Regions from separate parts of the Rhizobium sp. NZLR1b genome, predicted to be linked through region 1. Evidence: predicted binding sites of a transcription regulator. Region 1 holds the regulator's gene; each other region holds the start of a gene.
What was found. The regulator LexA, encoded in region 1, represses DNA repair genes until DNA is damaged. The targets are predictions, from matches to a motif close to TGTTCNNNNTGTGTTCNG.

Region 1 (6,491 bases):
GAGCGGAGTTGGTGACGAAGAGATCGTCGCCGACGAGCTGGGTCTTCTTGCCGGCCAAGTCGGTCAGCGTCTTCCAGCCGTCCCAGTCGTCTTCGGCCATGCCGTCCTCGATCGAGATGATCGGGTACTTAGCAGCGAGTTCGGCCAGATATTCGGCCAGGGCGCCCGATTCGAGCGTGCGGCCCTCGCCTTCAAGAACGTACTTGCCGTCCTTGAAGAATTCCGTCGAGGCGCAGTCAAGGCCGAGGCACATGTCGTCGCCCGGTGTATAGCCGGCTTTCTCGATCGACTTCATGATGAAGTCGAGAGCCTCGGGCGCGCTCTTCAGGCCGGGTGCAAAACCGCCTTCGTCGCCGACATTGGTGTTGTGGCCCTGCGCGGCCAGTTCCTTGCGGAGCGTATGGAAGACTTCCGAACCCATGCGTACGGCTTCAGCGATCGTATCGGCGCCGACCGGCAGGATCATGAATTCCTGGAAATCGATAGGATTGTCGGCATGGGCGCCGCCGTTGATGATGTTCATCATCGGAACCGGAAGCAGGCACGCGGACGCGCCGCCGACATAACGGTAGAGCGGCAGGCCGGAGGCCTGGGCGGCAGCCTTGGCGACGGCCAGCGATACGCCGAGAATGGCGTTGGCGCCGAGGCGCGACTTGTTCGGCGTGCCGTCGAGCTCGATCATGATGTTGTCGATCTGGATCTGGTTTTCGGCATCGATGCCGCCGATCGCGTCGAAGATCTCGGTGTTGGCGGCATCGACCGCCTTTTGCACACCCTTGCCGAGGTAGCGCTTGCCGCCGTCGCGCAGCTCGACCGCCTCATGCGCGCCGGTCGAAGCGCCCGAGGGAACGGCCGCGCGGCCCATGCTGCCGTCTTCGAGATAGACATCAACTTCGACGGTGGGGTTGCCACGGCTATCGAGAATCTCGCGGGCGATGATATCGGTGATTGCAGTCATGGGTTCTTCCTGCTCGGTGGGTGATCAATCGTTCGAAGCCTGTCATAATCGAAGGCGTGCAAATTACAATGGCGCATTGCGACACCCTCGACCTGCATGTCTGAACGTCGCTATAGCACGAACATGTCAGGCTTTTGACTGTCAGCCCTTGGCGACAGCATCGAAGGCGAGCAGCTTTTCCAAAAGCCGCGGCATGTCTTTGAGATAGACCATGTTCGGGCCGTCGGACGGTGCGTTGTCGGGGTCCTGATGGGTTTCGACGAACACGCCGGCGATACCGGTCGCCACCGCTGCGCGCGCCAGCGTTTCCACAAATTCCCGCTGACCACCGGAGGAATCGCCCTGCCCGCCCGGCTGCGCCACGGAATGCGTTGCATCGAAAACAACCGGCGCGCCCATCGACGCCATGATCGGCAGCGAGCGCATGTCGGAGACCAAAGTGTTATAACCGAAGGAGGCGCCGCGTTCGCACAGCAGCACGTTCGGATTGCCGCTGGCATTGAGCTTCTTCAGGACGTTTTTCATATCCCAGGGAGCGAGGAACTGGCCCTTCTTGACATTGACGGCGCGGCCGGTCTCGGCGGCGGCGATCAGAAGGTCGGTCTGGCGGCAGAGGAAAGCCGGGATCTGCAGGACATCGACCACTTTTGCCACCGCGGCGCATTGCTCGGCGGTGTGGACGTCGGTCAGGACGGGAAAACCGAACTCCTTCTTCAGGTCGGCGAAGATCTGCATGCCCTTTTCAAGCCCGATGCCGCGTTCGGCAGAGAGCGAGGTGCGGTTTGCCTTATCGAAGGAGCTCTTGTAGACGAGACCGATGCCGAGTTTGGCGCAAAGCTCCTTCAGTGTGCCGGCAACCATGAAGGCGTGGTCGCGGCTCTCCATCTGGCAAGGGCCGGCAATCAGCGACAGGCGGCCGGTATTGGAAAATGTGACCTGGCCTGCGCCCTCGCCGATCCTGACTTCGGAATTCGTATCAGTGCTCATCGTGTTTCCTCGAAGGCGAAGAGCGTGCCCTGCCCGGGCGCGGGCTTCACCAGAATGCGATTGTTCTTGCGCGTGTAGGTCACTCCGTTAGCAGCCAAATGCGCTTCTGTCACGGCAAGATCGGTGACGGCAAAGAGGATAGCCCGGCCGCGCAGGCCGCGGTCGGCGGATGCGACGGCGATCTCGAAATAGGCCTCCAGCCCTTCCGGCGTCATCAGGCTGATTTTCGCATTCGGCGCCGCGATATTAACGCCGAAACCGGTTTTCTCGACGGCCGATTGCGCCGTTGCAAGGCTGACGAAGGCGGCGAATGCAGAGGGGTCCGGCGCGCAAAGCGCGATCTCGGCAATGCCGGTGACGCCATTGGCATGCGTCTCTAGCGCACCGCGATCGGCCGGCAGAGGATTGATGCGCTCAACACAGAAGAGGAAGAAATCCGGCGCGCGCAACTCAGCGGCAAAGGCCAGCTTGAAGCCGGCCATGGTCTCGGAACCGTCCGGCATTTTCATCGGCCGGCTGAACTGCAGCATGTCGCCGGCGCTCGATCCGCTGCCGACGAAGCTCCGATGAGCGCGGCCGGCATCCTCGGTGCCGAACGCCACCGCCGAAAGCCCCTCCTCGCCACAGCGGAAGCGGAAGGCCCGATTGCGGGCGGTGAAGACATTGCCTTGCCGCGCCGATGCCTCGCTCTCCTCGCGGCTGGCGATACCGAGCGGCTCCAGATAGGTCTTGTCGGCAAAGAAGACGCAGGCATTCTCCGTTCCGAAGGGATGGCGGGCATCGGCGGCAACGGTGAAGCCAAGCTTGCCGAGCCTTTCGCGCGCCAGGTCGATATTGACAACGGGCAGCACGACATGATCCAGCGGGTGCGGTTTGGCCGAGTGCTCGTTCATGATATCCCTCCCTGAAACGCCAAGAGGGTGCGACAGCGCCACCTTCAATGCAAGACATGTGCGCCAATCCGGCGAATGAAAATAAAAAACTCAACGAGTTGGCGGCAAGTTTTACGGAAATTTAGCTACTTGCGGAACACATATGGAACATATAGTGTTCTGTTCTGGATTTGTTTCAATCAAGGGGTCACACGTCGATGCTCACGCGCAAACAACAGGAGCTCCTGCTTTTCATTCATGAGCGCATGAAGGAATCCGGCATTCCGCCCTCTTTCGACGAAATGAAGGATGCCCTGGATCTGGCCTCGAAATCCGGCATTCATCGTTTGATCACAGCGCTTGAAGAGCGTGGCTTCATTCGCCGCCTACCGAACCGCGCCCGGGCGCTCGAGGTCATCAAGCTTCCGGAGGCCTACAGCCCGAGCATCCAGCCCCGGCGCGGCTTTTCGCCAAGCGTCATCGAGGGCAGCCTCGGCAAGCCGCAGCCGGTCGCCGCCCCCGCTCCTGCAAAACCGGTCGCCGATAACGGCAACTCCGTCTCCGTGCCGGTCATGGGCCGGATCGCTGCCGGCGTTCCGATCTCGGCGATCCAGAATAACACCCACGACATCGTCGTTCCCGCAGACATGCTCGGCTCCGGCGAACATTATGCGCTGGAGGTCAAGGGCGATTCGATGATCGACGCCGGCATCTTCGACGGCGACACGGTAATCATCCGCAACGGCAGCACCGCAAGTCCCGGCGACATTGTCGTTGCCCTGGTCGATGACGAAGAAGCGACGCTCAAACGTTTCCGCCGCAAGGGCGCCTCGATCGCGCTGGAGGCTGCCAATCCGGCTTATGAGACCCGGATTTTCGGGCCGGACCGCGTCAAGGTGCAGGGCAAGCTCGTCGGCCTCATTCGCCGCTATCACTGACATTGGAGAGGCCGGATTCGGCAAAACTGTTGCTGCGCCAGTCATAGGCGCGATGGCGCTTCCATGGGCGCGACAGGGTTTCGAATGCGGTCACGACCTCCAGGCCGGCATCGGCGAAGCGCAGCTCGACGGAGCCAGTCCTGCGCAGCGTCTCACCGGTAAAGAGCGTCGCTCCTGATCGGCAGCTGTTGAACCGCAGGCGGACCGACGTCACGACGATATCCGCCGCGTCGCAAGCCGGACCGAGATAGGCAGCGTTGTCGATGACGGCAACCACATGACCATTGCCGAGCCTTGATGTGCACCAGGCCTTTTTGACGCAGGAAAAGCGGTTTGCTTCACCACCGGCGACAGCCGCCCGCATCGCCGCCCTCGCTTCATTCTGCTGATCGCGGGAAAGCCTGACGCGGCGGTCGTCTCCCTCCGGCGGGACAGCGGGACCATCCAGCATTTTCGGCGGGAAATGCGTCGGCAGGACAAGTGCTCTCTGCCACTGATCGAAGATGAAATCCGGCGGGTTTTCGCGGTTGGAAGCGATTGCCGCAGCCGCGACCACTGCGACGAGACTGCCATCCTCCGAAATCACCAGATCCGGCGCCCGGGGAAGCGGCAGAAGCAGCACGCCGAGCGTAGAGACGGCGATAATCGATGTGCCGATATGGCGCAGCCGGGTGCGCAGCAGCGTCAGCAGCAGAAAGCCGGCCACGGCGACAGCGAAATACCAAGCCGGCAAGCGGCCGATGCCGATATCACCGCCCCAACCGGACACCGTTTTGGCGACCGCAATCACCAGGTCGAGGCCGAGGCCGACCACCTTCCAGAGCGGAACGTCCAGACCGAACGGCATGAGCAACATCGCCAGCAGCCCGGCCGGCATGACGATGAAGGAGATGATCGGCATCGTCGCGAGATTTGCCGGCAGCCCGTAAGCGGTCAGGCGATGAAAATGTTCGATCGAAAACAGCGCCGTGGAAAAACCGCCGATCAGCGAGGTCAGGAAGACGCCGCCGAAGAAGCCGGCGACGGCAACGACCGGTCGGAAGACCGGCAGTTTCAGCAAGGCGTTTTCGCGGACGCGCCGGTCCTTCCACAGTTGATAACCCGATACGAGTGCCAATGTCGCGGCAAAGGACATCTGGAAGCTCGGGCCCAAGACTTCGGACGGCGAAATGGCGATGATGACGAGCGCCGAGAGAACGACATTGCGCAGGCTGATCGACGGCCGGTCGAAGAAGACGGCGACCAGCATGATCGCCATCATGATGAAGGCACGTTCGGCCGAGACCCCGAAGCCGGAAATCAGGTAGTAGGCGGTGACGGCGCTGAGCGCGCCGGCGGCGGCGATCTTCTTTGTCGGATAGGCCTGAGCGACGCCCGGAAAAAGGCTGAGCAGCATCCGGAAGCCGACGAAGAAGATGCCGGCCGACAGCGCCATGTTGAGGCCGGAGATCGCGACAATATGAGCAAGGCCGGACTGGCGCAGCGCCTCCGTCGTCGCATTCGAGATGGCGCGTCGCTCGTCGGTCACCAAAGCAGCGGCAAAAGCGCCGGTGTCGCCGGGCAGGATCGATCGTATGCGGTCGCCAATGCTACTGCGCAGGTGGTAAAGCCATTCCAGCAGAGCTGCCGATGTCGATCTGGCAGCCTGCGGACCCGCCTCCAGATCCTTCTCTGGCGCACCGTAGAAGAAGCCGTTGGCGCCGATGCCATCGAAATAGGCACCGAAGGAGAAGTCGTTGAGCTCGGGAAGTGCGGGGCCTGCCGGCGGCGTCAGTCGTGCCCTGCCGGTGATGAGGTCGCCGATGTCGAAAGGCATGTCGGCGCCGCGGACGATCGCGGTTATGCGTCCCGGCGGCCGCTTCAACTCCGGCGCCTCCGTGCCGGTGACGGCAAGAATGTAGCGCCAGCGCCCACGGCCGTCGCCTTCTCGCCGCTCAACTCGGCCGGTCACTGTCGTCGTCACCGAGGAATCGAGGATCACCGTCGAAGCCCGCCAGCTCTCGAATTGTGCGCAGAGCATGCCGCCGGCCACGAGTGCAGGCGCCAGCAGCGTCGCCCGCAATGCCGCCCGGCTGCGGCCGACGATGAGAACCGCGATCGTCAGCACCAACAGAGAGAGCAGCGATGCAACAAGCGGAAATTCGGATGCCGCAACAAACCAGAAGGCCGCCCCGGCGCCGAGAAACACCGGCGAAAAAAGCAGCAAGCGGCCATGATCCGCCTCCTCGCCCAGCATGCGCATGCCGGCGCCAATCGATTGCCGGGCTGCGGCGAGCAGCCGGTGGCGCAAAGATGTCGTCGACTGCGTCCTGGTCGGCCGTATCACCACGATAGGCGGCGAAAAACCGGAGGGACCGGCTGAGCCGGCGCCTGCTTCCGGCCGCAATTCGACTGTCGTCACTTCCTGCATGTGCCGCCCAAGGTCACCCGCGAAGACGGCCAGAATGCATTCTCTAATCAAATCCGGCAAGGATAATCGATTGAAATATGAGGGAAAATCGCCAGCGCCAAAAGACTAAGCGAATCATCGGCTTCCGATATGCACGGGGCTCATCGCTGCAGTGCCTAAAAGGTGATACCGCAATGCACAAAATGCCGGCACGGTAACTTGGCATTAGCTTCACGATCATATAGCTATCGGTAAGGACGCTTAACCCCTATGGCGCTTTTATGGCGCCACCGCCATTTCGGAGGATCAGCATGACGGATCAAAGCGCTACAATAAAAATCGGTGAC
Region 2 (6,491 bases), on a different contig from region 1:
CTTCTCGTTCTCGACGAACCGACGGCAACTCTGACCTCCAAGGAGGTCGATCGCCTCTTCGAAATTCTGAAGCGCCTGAAGCGGCGTGGCGTCACCACGCTCTATATCTCACACCGGCTGGAGGAGATCTTCGACGTCGGTGACGACGTGACGGTGCTGCGCGACGGCCAGCATGTGATTACCCGTCCGCTGGCGGGATTGGCTATCCCTGACATCGTCGAGCTGATGGTCGGGCGCAAGCTTTCCGATCACGGCATTTTTAAAGGCGACAGCATCGTATCTGGCGAAGCGCTCGGCGTTTCCGGCCTGAAGGTGAACCGCAACAGCCCGGAACTGTCCTTTTCCGTCGCCAAGGGCGAAATCGTCGGCATTGCCGGCCTTGTCGGCAGCGGCCGCACCGAGGCGGTTCGGGCTCTCTTCGGCGCCGACGTCAAGGCATCCGGCGAAATCCGTCTGAATGGCGAGCTGGTCGAAATCAATTCGCCGAAGGATGCCGTTGCGGCCGGGCTGTGCCTGGCAACCGAAGACCGCAAGATGCAGGGCCTGATGCTCGACATGAGCTGCGCCCAAAACTCCACGATAACCGATCTCGCCAAGATCTCCCGCAACGGCCTGATCAGCGGCAAAGCGGAGGATGATCACGCCCAGCGCCTGGTGCGCGAGCTGCGGATCAAGACGCCCTCCATCCATCAGGCCGTCAGGACCTTTTCCGGCGGCAATCAGCAAAAGGTGGTCATCGCCAAATGGCTGTTCCGCGGCCCCAAGGTGCTGATCTTCGATGAGCCGACCCGCGGCATCGACGTCGGTGCGAAGGCCGAGATTTATGAGCTGTTGTGGAAATTTGCCGCCGAAGGAAAAGGTGTGCTGGTGGTATCTTCGGATCTGCCGGAGCTGATCGGCATTTGCCATCGCATCATCGTTTTCTCCGACGGCAAAATATCCGGCGAAATCGCTCGCGAACAATTTGACGAGAGCAGGATCCTGTCGCTCGCCTACAAGGAGTACAGTCGTGTCCGCCAACATTGAAAAACAGACCGAGGCAAAAGAGGCGCGCTTCTGGGACAAGCTTATCCGGATCTCGATGAAGGAGGCGGGCGTCGCCATCGCCCTCATTCTGATCCTGGCGTTTTTCTCGGCGACCGCGCCCTATTTCGCGACGCCGGAGAATTTCCTGAAGATCTTCGTGCAGATTGCCATCAACACCGTGCTTGCTGCGGGCATGACCTTCGTCATCCTGGTCGGCGGCATCGATCTTTCGGTCGGCTCGCTGCTTGCCCTTTGCACGGTGATCGGCGCAACGATCATGATCAATCCGATGTTTTCGCCATGGCAGGCGATTATTCTCGCTTGTCTTGCCGCGATGGGCACCGGCGCTGTGCTTGGCGCCGTCAACGGCTGGATCTGCGAGAAGTGGAAGCTTCCCTCCTTCATCGTCACGCTCGGCATGCTCAACGTCGCCAGCGGCCTGGCGCGCGTCGTCAGCGACAATTCGACTATCACCGGCCTGCCGCAGCCTTTCGTCGATTTCGGCAACCTGATCTTCTGGGGCATACTCCCATCGATCTTTTTGATTGCGGTCGTCGTCGTCCTCATCGGCTGGTTCGTGCTGCGTTATACCGTCTTCGGCCGCTTCGTCTTCGCCATCGGCACCAATGAAGAGGCCGTTCGGCTCTCGGGACATCAGCCGAAAAAATACAAGATCGCGGTCTTCACCATTTCCGGGCTGACCGCCGGCATCGCCGCCATGGTCTATCTGCTCCGCCTCAATGTCGGCAGCCCGGTTGCCGGCATCGGTTATGAGCTGAATGCCATCGCTGCCGTCATCATCGGCGGCACCAGCCTCTCGGGCGGCAAAGGCTCGATCATCGGCACGCTGGTCGGCGCCTGCATTCTGCAGGTCCTGTCGACCGGATTGCAGCTTCTCGGCGCCGACGACAATATCAAGCCGATCGTCATCGGCGCCGTCATCGTGCTTGCCGTCATTCTCGACAGCTATCGCGGCCGGCTGATGCGGATCCTCGAAACGCGAAGCCCTTGATTGGCCGTTGCGTTTGATATCTCTCCGACCTACATCTGTCCGGCATTCAGCGAGGGACGGAAATGGCCAAGATCACCAATGTAGCGGTCCAGATGGACCATGTCGCCGGCATCAATATTGCAGGTGACTCCACCTTCGCCATGAGCCTGGAAGCGCAAGTGCGCGGCTACAGGCTATTCCATTATACGCCCGAGCGCCTGAGTTTTCGCGACGGCAAGCTCTATGCCAGCGTCGAGCCGATGCTGCTGCGCGATGTCAAGGGCGATCACTTTGAACTCGGCGCGCCGGAGCGCGTCGATCTTTCGACCATGGATGTCGTGCTGCTGCGCCAGGACCCGCCCTTCGACATGGCCTATATCACTTCGACGCATCTGCTCGAGCGCATCCACCCGAAGACGCTGGTCGTCAACGATCCGGCCTGGGTGCGCAATTCGCCGGAGAAGATCTTCGTTACCGAATTCGCCGACCTGATGCCGAAGACGCTGATCACCAAGGATGCCGCCGAAATCCGCCGCTTCCGCGACGAGATGGGCGACATCATCTTGAAGCCGCTCTACGGCAATGGCGGCGCCGGTGTCTTCCATTCGACCCGCGACGACCGCAACCTATCGTCGCTGCTTGAGATGTTCGGCCAGCTTTTCCGCGAGCCCTTCATCGCCCAGCAATATCTGCCCGACGTGCGCAAGGGCGACAAACGCATCATCCTGGTCGACGGCGAATTTGCCGGCGCCATCAACCGCGTGCCGGCCGAACATGACAGCCGCTCCAACATGCATGTCGGCGGCCGCGCCGAGGCGACTGAGCTGACGCCGCGCGAACAGGAAATCTGCGACCGCATTGGCCCAGCGCTCAGAGAACGCGGCTTCCTGCTCGTTGGCATCGATGTGATCGGCGATTACATGACCGAGATCAACGTCACCTCGCCCACAGGCATCCGCGAGGTCAAGAAATTCGGCGGCGCCGATATCGCCAGTCTGCTCTGGGATGCGATCGAGCGCAAGCGCGGCTAAGCTTGGCGCGCGAGCCACCCGCGCCTGCTATGACCGGGCACAACTCCGGTCACAGTCTACATCTGACTATGTTCCCATCGTGTTCTTGTTTTATTCCTGTTTCCATGCCAGATTGCAACTGCTGGCCCGGAAGGGTTGCGGGCGGTATAAGAGTTTGCGGGCAGGGGGATGGGTTTATGGTCGCGCGTGTCAGTACGGTGGCATTTCAGGGCATCGAAGGTGTGCCGGTCGAGGTCCAGGTCATGGTCGCTCCCGGCAAAGTCGGCATGCAGATCGTCGGCCTGCCTGATAAGGCGGTGGCCGAAAGCCGCGAACGTGTGCAGGCCGCCCTTCACGCCTCCGGCCTGGCGCTGCCGGCCAAGCGGGTGACCGTCAACCTGGCGCCGGCCGATCTGCCGAAAGAAGGCTCACATTTCGACCTGCCGATCGCGCTGGCGCTGATGGCGGCGCTCGGCGCCATCCCTGCCGATGCGCTGGCGGAGTATGTCGTCGTTGGTGAACTCAACCTCGACGGCACGATTGCCGCCATATCGGGCGCGCTGCCGGCGGCGATCGGCGCCAATGGGCTCGGCAAGGGGCTGATCTGCCCGGCCGAAAGCGGCGCCGAAGCCGCCTGGGCCGGCGCCGAGGTCAATATTCTCGCACCCCGCAGCCTGATTGCCCTTGCCAATCATTTCCGCGGCACGCAGGTGCTCACCCGACCGGAGGCATCGATCCGCGCCAATGCCGCCAACCTGCCGGACCTTGCCGAGATCAAGGGCCAGGAAAGCGCCAAGCGGGCGCTCGAGGTAGCAGCCGCCGGCGGCCATAATCTCTTGATGGTCGGCCCTCCCGGTTCCGGCAAGTCGATGCTGGCGTCAAGACTGCCGTCGATCCTGCCGCCGCTCTCGCCCGCCGAGCTGCTCGAGGTTTCGATGGTCCATTCGATCGCCGGCCAGCTCTCCGGCGGCAAGCTTTCCGACCGCCGGCCTTTTCGCACGCCGCACCATTCCGCCACCATGGCCGCCCTCGTCGGCGGCGGCATCCGCGCCCGGCCGGGCGAGGCCTCGCTTGCCCATCACGGTGTGCTCTTCCTCGACGAGTTTCCCGAATTTACCCCGCAGGCGTTAGATGCGCTGCGCCAGCCGCTCGAAGGCGGCGAATGCGTCATCGCCCGCGCCAATCACCGCGTCTCCTATCCGGCGAAATTCCAGCTGATCGCAGCGATGAACCCCTGCCGATGCGGCATGGCCGGCGAGCCCGGCCATACTTGCGCCCGTGGCCCGCGCTGCATGAGCGATTATCAGGCCCGCATCTCCGGCCCGCTGATGGACCGCATCGATATCCGCATCGACGTGCCGGCCGTCTCCGCCGCTGATCTGATCCGGCCGATGGCCGCTGAGGCCAGCGCCGACGTCGCCCGCCGCGTCGCCCGCGCCCGCGAGATCCAGCAGGAGCGCTTCGAGGCCGCCGGCGCAAAGGGCATCGGCACCAATGCCCGCTGCTCCACCGCAATGATCGAGAAACTCGCCGAACCCGATGCCGGCGGCCTGCAGCTGCTGCGCGACGCCGCCGAAAAGATGAAATTCTCCGCCCGTGGCTACCACCGCGTCCTCAAGGTCGCCCGCACCCTCGCCGACCTCGACGGCAAACCGACGGTCGGCCGCCTCCATCTCGCCGAAGCGATTTCTTACCGCATTGCAGGGGAGAGGTTGACGGCGGCGGCGTGAGGATAGAAGCGAATAGGAAGTAGCGAATAGCGAATAGTTAAGTGCCTTGCCCGTCACCAAGCAGGCCTTCATCCTATTCGCTATTCGCGCTATTCGCGCTATTCGCGCTATTCGCTATTCAGCTACCCAGCCCTTCAAACAGCGCCGTCGACAGATACCGCTCCGCGAAGGACGGGATGATGATGACGATGTTCTTGCCGGCGTTCTCCGGACGGCTGCCGACTTTGATGGCGGCGGCCAGCGCCGCGCCCGAGGAGATGCCGACCGGCACGCCTTCGAGCCTTGCGACCAGGCGCGCCTGTTCGAAGGCCTCGTCGTTGGTGACGGTGACGACCTCGTCGTAGATGCCGGTGTCGAGGATTTTTGGGGCGAAGCCGGCGCCGATGCCCTGGATCTTGTGCGGGCCGGGATTGCCGCCGGAGAGGATCGGTGAATCGGCGGGCTCGACGGCGATGATCTGGATCTCGGGTTTGCGGCTCTTCAGCACCTGGCCGACGCCGGTGATCGTGCCGCCGGTGCCGATGCCGGAGATGAGGATGTCGACCGTGCCGTCGGTGTCGTTCCAGATTTCCTCGGCCGTGGTCTTGCGGTGGATCTCGGGATTGTCCGGATTTTCGAACTGCTGCGGAATGACGGCGTCGGGAAGCGACCCTGCCAGTTCCTCCGCCTTGGCGATGGCGCCCTTCATGCCCTTCGGTCCCTCAGTCAGCACGAGCTCGGCGCCGAGCAGCGCCAGCATCTTGCGGCGCTCGACCGACATGGTTTCCGGCATGGTGAGGATCAGCCGATATCCCTTGGCGGCGGCGGCAAAGGCGAGCGCAATGCCGGTGTTGCCCGAGGTCGGTTCGATCAGCACCGTCTTGCCGGGCGTGATCTTGCCCTGCGCTTCCAAGCCTTCGATCATCGCCACGCCGATGCGGTCCTTGACCGAGGCGATCGGGTTGAAGAATTCGAGCTTGCCGATCAGATTGGCCACCACGCCCTTTTCCCGCGCCAGCTTGTCGAAGCGCACGAGCGGCGTATCGCCGATGGTCTCGGTGATCGAGGAATAGATGCGGCCGCGGCCGGGCTTGTGCGACATGGGTGCCTCCCTTTGAAATCCTGCTCCTGAAATCGAGGAGGAGAATAGGGTCAAAGGCCTGAAGAGGCCAGACCGCGTTCACCCCGGGGGAGCGGGGAGCGGAGAAAAAAACCTTTGAAAACCGGTTCTTGCCGAATGTTTATTTCAGGCAGCCCGGGTGGCGATGAAGGCTGCCGTGCCGGCCAGGATGCCGGCGGCAACCCGGTTCAGCGCCTGCAGCGCGCGCGGTCGCTTCAGCATCGTGCGGGCCCGCGAGGCCAGCAGCATATAGGGCACGAGCACGGTGATCAGCACCACGAAGGTCACCGCAAGCAGCATCGCATAGTCGCGCAAGCCGATATTGCCGATATCGATCAGCGTCGGCACCAGGGCGACATAGAACAGCATCGTCTTCGGATTGCCGAGCGTCACCAGCAGGCCGGAGAGGAAGGATAGGCCGATATTGCTGGATTTCTTCGCCGCGATGTCCTGCGGCAGCAGCCCGGTCGTCCAGAGTTTCCAGGCGATATAGCCGAGATAGAGGGCGCCGGCGATTTTGATAATGATGAACACTTCGGTGAAGGTCTGCGCGACGAAGGCCAGGCCGAGAATGACCGCTGTCAGATAGCTCATGTCGCCAAGCACCAGGCCGAGGCCCATGAAGAAGGTCTCGC
Region 3 (6,491 bases), on a different contig from region 1:
CGCAGTTCAACATCCGGTTCCCGCTGCTCCGCGATCGACTTGCTCTCGCGCTCGGATGCCGCGGCAAATAATGGCAGCGGCTCGTCACGCAGTGCCTTGATTGCCCAGAACGCATCGCGGCGCTGCAGGCCCAGTGACGGCAAGAAGGCATCGCCCTCAGCCAGTTCCACCAGCGAAGCCGCCGGTACGCCGGAGCGCCGCCACATGTCGTCGACACTGTCGAAGGGCTGATCGGCGCGGGCGGCAATGATTCGGGCGGCATCGACCGCTGCAAGTCCTCGCACCAGCCGCATGCCGAGCCGGACGGCGTGACGATCGCTGCCTTCGATCTGTTCCAGCGTGCAATCCCAACGTGACCGATTAATGCAGATCGGGCGGATTTCGACGCCGTGATTCCTGGCATCGCCGACGATCTGGGCGACAGCGTAAAAACCCATCGGCTGGCTGTTGATCAGAGCAGCGCAGAACACGTCCGGGAAATGGCATTTCACATAGCTCGAGGCGTAGGCGATGAGGGCAAAGCTCGCTGCATGGCTTTCCGGAAATCCGTAGGAGCCGAAGCCTTCCAGCTGCTTGAATGTCTTTTCGGCGAACTCCGGCGAATAGCCGTTCCGGATCATGCCCGAGACCAGCTTCTCCTGGAACCGCGACACGCCGCCGGTGACCTTGAATGTCGCCATCGACTTGCGCAACTGATCGGCTTCGCCGCCGGTAAAGCCGGCGCAGACCATCGCCACCTTCATGGCGCTCTCCTGGAAGAGCGGCACGCCAAGTGTCTTGCCGAGAACTGCCTCCAGTTCGGGTGTTGGATATTCAGGCTTCTCCTTGCCCTCACGCCGACGCAGATAGGGATGCACCATGTCACCCTGGATCGGACCAGGTCGGACGATCGCCACCTGGATCACCAGGTCATAAAAAGTCTTGGGCTTCATCCGGGGCAGCATCGACATCTGCGCCCGGCTCTCGATCTGGAAGGTACCCAGCGTGTCGGCCTTGCGGATCATCGCATAGGTCTTGGGATCCTCCTGCTCGATGCCGGCAAGATCAATCGGTCTGCCCTTCTGCTCTTCGATCAGCCTGAACGCTTTTGACATGCAAGTGAGCATGCCGAGCGCCAGGACATCGACCTTCATGAATTTCAGCGCCTCGACGTCGTCCTTGTCCCATTCGATCACCTGCCGATCGGCCATGGACGCAGGTTCGATCGGCACGAGATCATCGAGCCTGTCATGGGTCAGCACGAAGCCGCCCGGATGCTGGCCGAGGTGGCGAGGCGCCCCCATCAGCTGCTGCGCAAGCTGCAAGGTCAGCGCCAGCCGACGATCATCCGGATTGAGGTTGAGCTCTCGAAGGTTCCTTTCGTCCGCCATCTCGGCCGACCAGGACCACATGCCCGATGATAGCGCCTTGATCATGTCCTCCGGCAGCCCGAGCGCCTTGCCAACATCGCGGATGGCGCCCTTGGCGCGATATTTTGTCACCGTCGCACAGAGCGCCGCCTTCTGATGCGTATAGGTCTTGTAGATCCATTGAATCACCTCTTCGCGCCGTTCGTGTTCGAAGTCGACATCGATATCCGGTGGCTCGTCGCGTTCCTGGGAAACAAAGCGCTCGAACAGAAGATCGTTGGTCTCGGGATCGATCGATGTGATTCCGAGGATATAACAGACAGCAGAGTTCGCAGCCGAGCCCCGCCCCTGGCAGAGAATACCCTGCGAGCGGGCGAACCGGACGATCGAAAACACCGTCAAAAAATAGGGGGCGTATTTCATGGTGCGGATGAGGTCGAGTTCATGCCGGACGACTTTCAACACCTTTGGTGGCAGGCCTTCAGGATAGCGCTGCGGCACGCACTCCCAGACGTAATGCTCAAGCGAAGCCTGCGCATCCTTGCCCGGCACGATCGCCTCCTCCGGATATTGATAGGTCAGTTCTTCGAGCGAGAACCTGCAGCGATTGACGATTTCCATCGTCCGCGCCAACGCTTGCCGATAGCGGGGAAACAGCCTCTCCATTTCCTCCGGCGGCTTCAGGTAGCGATCGGCATGGCGTTCCCGCTCGAAGCCGACATCGTCGATCGTGGTCCTGGTGCGGATGCAGGTGACGACATCCTGCAGCTGCCGCCGCGAAGGCTCATGGAAGAGCACATCATTGGTCACCACCGTCTTGACCTTGAAGCGGTTGGCAATGTTCGACAGTTCGTACAGCCGCATCTGGTCGTTCGGCCGCCGGCGAAGCGATAGAGCGAGATAGGCTCGGTCCTCGAAAATCTCGGCCATCTTCCTCAGCTGCACGGCGCAGGTCTCGTCCGGCAGATCGGGAACGAGAATGCCGATGAGGCCTTCCGCATAGAGCGTCACATCATCGAGATGCAGGATGCATTTGGCCTTGCCGCCCCTGCCCTTGCCAAGCGTCAGCAATCGAGTAAGGCGCGAATAGGCGGCACGATCGGTGGGGTAGACGAGGATCGACATGCCATCAGCCAAATCGAGCCGACAGCCGACAACCAGCCGGAGGCCAGTGGCGCGCGATGCTTCCAGTGCCCGGACGATGCCGGCCAGCGAGTTGCGATCGACGATGCCAAGCGCCTGGATGCCCAGCAGCTTGGCCGTGGCAAACAGCTCGTCGGCCGAGGATGCTCCCCGGAGGAAGGAGAAATGCGTCGTCACCTGAAGCTCGGCGTAGCTCATGCGAAGATCCCATGCAGGAACCATTTGTGCGAGCCGGTCGCGGCATCGACACCGTCACCGGAGCGAAAAATCCAGAATCGTTCGCCGCTGTCATCCTCGACGACGAAGTAGTCCCTTACCGCATCGAATTCCGCGCCCCGCGTCCACCACTCGCCGAAAATCCGCTCCGGCCCGTCGGCGCGTTTCACCCGCCGGCGCTTGCCGCGCCAGGTGATCGAGACCGGCGGATGATCCGGCAGGAGCGCGATTACCTCGACGAGCTCCGGCTGGACGAGCAGCCGAACCGGCCGCGGCCAATGCAAGCTCCATGACGTTCCAGTTTCTTCAGCAACGGCGTTGACACGCTGGACGCTGCGTTCGGGCACATCGCTGGCCACTGGCGCCACGCGATAGACGCGCTGGCCGCGATTGCCGATCACGTCGATCAGCGGGGCGATATCGACGACCTCCTCCTCAATCAGCGAAGACGCCCTCTGTGTTTCGATGAGCGGTTCGGACATGACGGCGACGAGCGAGAGTTTCTCGATACCGAAACCCGGTTCGATCTTCTCGATCCGATCCTTTAACAGCTTCGTCAGCCAGGCGACGTCGCGGGCGGGTTTTGCGGTACCGGTGCGGATCGCCTGCATCGTATTGTCGACCTTGTGGACGATCAGATCCGTGCGGCGAACGCCAAGGCCCTTCTTTTGAAGCGCTTCGCAAAGCTGGACGACCAGGCGCGAGACATATTTGGCGATGGTCTCTGGCGCGCCGATCGGCTCGGCAAAGGCGCGGCTGATCTCGATGGTGTCCATCGAGCGGATTGGCTCGATCGGTTCCGGCAACCGTCCATAGATCTGGTCGAGGCGCCGGCCGATCTCTGGGCCGAAGCGAAGGGTCAGCGGTGCACGCGGCGTTGCCGACAGCTCGCCGATCGTCTGAAACCCGAGTGTCCGCAGGCTGGCAACGATCTCGGGAGGTAGCCTGAGCGAGGCGATCGGCAATCGCTCGACGAAACGTGCTGTCTCGCCACGCGGAACGATCACGGTCGCGCGCTTGCTCACCCGAGCGAGCGCATGGGCCGCACCCCAGTTGTCGGCAATCGCAACGCGCGCCGTCAGACCCCGGGCATGGAAACGGTTGACGATACCGGACAACATCAGGTCTTCGCCGCCCTGCAAGTGGTCGGCGCCTTCGGTGTCCATGACGATGCCGTCCGGCGGATCAACCGCGACAACAGGGGAATATTGCGTCAGCGCCCACAGCGCCAGCCGTTCAAGAGCTGCGGTGTCGGCGTTCACTTCAGCCTCGACCATCTGCAGGCCCTGGACGAGCGCTTGTGCCTTGGCGGCCGGCATATTGACATGAATACCGGCTTCGCGCGCCTTGTGATCCGCAGCCGTGATCCAACGCTTCGAGCCGCTTTTCGCGACGACGACAAGTGGGCGCTCAGCCGACAACTCGCCGGCGCCAGCCGTCCGTCTGATCCTCTCGATCGCGAGATCCGGGAGATAAATGGATACGACCCGTGGCATCGCACGCTCCTACGATAAACTCTGCGCACTCACCCGCTTTCACCCGCATCAGCTCAAGCAGCCACCTCGGACGTCCGACGCCCGTAACTGGCAGCTCCTCCGATGGCAGCACACTCACCCGCCACCTGGACGTCGAGGCCGTCGGTTGCCCGAAATCCGAAGCCTCCGTCTGCCGCCGCCATCGGCGGACAGCCAAACCCAGCGTGCCCGTCTTTTCCGCCGCAAGCTGCAGCCGTCTGGAGGCGACCATCGGCAGGCGAACGATCTCGCCGACGACGGCGCCCAAGCCGCCATAACCAAGGCCCTCCTCCATGGTCGCAAGGACATCCTCTTCCTTGTCGGCTTCGGCAAAGACCACACGATCGGGATGAAGACCTGCCTGCGCGAGCGCCGGGAAAAACAGGTCGGGACGCGTCAAACACCAAAGGATCTGACCCTTTGTCCGGGCCGCGATCCCGGCAACGAAAAGCGCTGCCGCTGCCCCATCGACTGTTCCCGATCCGCCGCCCGCAAACTCATGCAAGGCGCCGTAAGCAAGGCCGCCGCCTGGCAGCACTGCATCAATCTCGGAAACCCCGAAGGCAAGGCAGCCGGCCTTTCTCGCAGCACCCCTTTCAAACGAGGCGATGCGGTCGCGCAGATCGGAGATCACCCTGTCGCGGGCAGCAGTCATCGTTCACGAACCTCCTTTCAGGTCGTGTTGGAGTATCGACGTCATGTCGTTCAAATGCGGATGTTCTCTATCTGTTCCCCGCTGCTCCAAGAGTCAAGCAACCGGAAATAGGAATTTTATCCCCCAATTTTAGCAGGCCGGCAGATTCGCGTGGCGAATCATGGCTATGGGTCGCCTTGTCGATTTCCCGGCCCCGTACAAATTTTTGCCGGGGCCACAGTCTGATCATCGACGGCTTGGCATTCTGCAAATCTGTCAGCTACGATGCTAGCGGTGTTCAACGGAAACGGTCGCAGCTCGATGTGCAATCTGTACCGCATGGAAGACAAGGACTGGGTTGCCAAGTGGGCGCAGGACGCCGACAGCCTGATCAACCTGATGCCAGCCTACCAGATGAACCCGAACGAGACAGGACCGATCGTGCGCAACACCGCCGACGGTCGCAAGCAGCTCGTCCATGCGCGGTGGGGCCTGCCGTCGCCACGCTTCGCCCTCGAAAAGGAGGCCGAGAAGAAAGCTGCAAAACTTCGCGCCAAGGGCCAGGAGGTGGATTTCGAAAGGCTTGTCCGCGAGCAGCTCGACAGTGGGACGACGAATGTCCGGAAGCTGAATTTCCCGCATTGGAAGAGATGGTTCGGGGTCGAGAACCGCTGCCTCGTGCCCGTCACGAGTTTTGCCGAGCCTGATCCGGCGAGCAAGCAGGAAGGCGGGAACACGCCGAATGCCTGGTTTGCGCGCGACGAGAGCAAGCCGCTCATGTTTTTCGCGGGCCTCCATGTTCCTCAATGGACCAGCGTGCGAAAGGTCAAGGACGGGCAGACGACGGATGATCTCTACGGCTTTCTGACGACCGACCCGAACGCGATCGTCAAGCCAATCCATGACAAGGCCATGCCGGTGCTGCTGCTGACGAAAGAGGAGACCGATGTCTGGATGAGGGCGGCATGGGACGAAGCTAAGGCGCTTGCCCGGCCGCTGCCAAACGATGCGATCATCGTGACCTCGCGGGAACCCTATGGAGCCACCATCATCACGAAAGCTGGGGAACCTGTCGCGCAGCCGACACTGTTTTGAATGTCTTGCGCACAGTGGGAAAACGAGCGCCTGGCAGGATTATTGCGACGGGCAGCGGTCGCTGGACCACGCCTTCAAGCGGCTCGCCAAGCCGGTGAAACGGGCCGCTTGAGCCTGCGGCCCGTCAGAGATCGTATCGCCGGTCGAGTTCTCGCAGCCCCGCGTGAACCTCATCGATCGAAATTGGTTCGGGCGTGCCTGGAAGGTGACGCAGCCGGTTTGGAATCGACGGCATAATAATCCGATGCCCAGGCGGCGAGGATTGTCCGTTTGTCATCAACGGAAAGTGCCGGTGCCCTCACCACATCGATCGGCCGCCGAAACTGCAGACCCTGGACCAGAACCGCTGGCCCCATCGCCATCACATTGCTGGCCACCTGCTGCAACATGTTGTCCATCATCGGTCACCCTCATCGCACGTGTGGATCTCTATCGCGCCGCGATCGAGACGCGGCTATTGCGTCGGTTGCCGGCGCCAGCAGATCGTGTTTTTCGGCAAAGGCTGCAAACAGGCCGCGCGCGGTTTCTGCTTCGATCTCG

Region 2: HJB84_RS20090 (YifB family Mg chelatase-like AAA ATPase) is a predicted target of LexA. The motif match lies at 3,118-3,135, and genes of this name have one in related genera.
Region 3: HJB84_RS32135 (ImuA family protein) is a predicted target of LexA. The motif match lies at 4,939-4,956, and genes of this name have one in related genera.

The regions. Positions count from the first base shown of each region.
Region 1 covers NZ_JABDWC010000022.1:73,837-80,327, forward strand. Annotated here, with positions in the region: gene eno (phosphopyruvate hydratase) at 1-958, opposite strand, end outside; gene kdsA (3-deoxy-8-phosphooctulonate synthase) at 1,100-1,945, opposite strand; gene HJB84_RS25835 (VOC family protein) at 1,942-2,838, opposite strand; gene lexA (transcriptional repressor LexA) at 3,036-3,755, shown strand; gene HJB84_RS25845 (ComEC/Rec2 family competence protein) at 3,736-6,165, opposite strand; gene gltA (citrate synthase) at 6,456-6,491, shown strand, end outside.
Region 2 covers NZ_JABDWC010000014.1:97,812-104,302, forward strand. Annotated here, with positions in the region: gene HJB84_RS20075 (sugar ABC transporter ATP-binding protein) at 1-1,026, shown strand, start outside; gene HJB84_RS20080 (ABC transporter permease) at 1,010-2,038, shown strand; gene gshB (glutathione synthase) at 2,101-3,048, shown strand; gene HJB84_RS20090 (YifB family Mg chelatase-like AAA ATPase) at 3,225-4,757, shown strand; gene cysK (cysteine synthase A) at 4,876-5,838, opposite strand; gene HJB84_RS20100 (LysE family translocator) at 5,983-6,491, opposite strand, start outside.
Region 3 covers NZ_JABDWC010000039.1:13,611-20,101, reverse strand. Annotated here, with positions in the region: gene HJB84_RS32145 (error-prone DNA polymerase) at 1-2,690, opposite strand, end outside; gene HJB84_RS32140 (DNA polymerase Y family protein) at 2,687-4,204, opposite strand; gene HJB84_RS32135 (ImuA family protein) at 4,119-4,877, opposite strand; gene HJB84_RS32130 (SOS response-associated peptidase family protein) at 5,178-5,951, shown strand; partial or broken gene HJB84_RS32125 (hypothetical protein) at 6,076-6,352, opposite strand; gene HJB84_RS32120 (DUF982 domain-containing protein) at 6,362-6,491, opposite strand, start outside.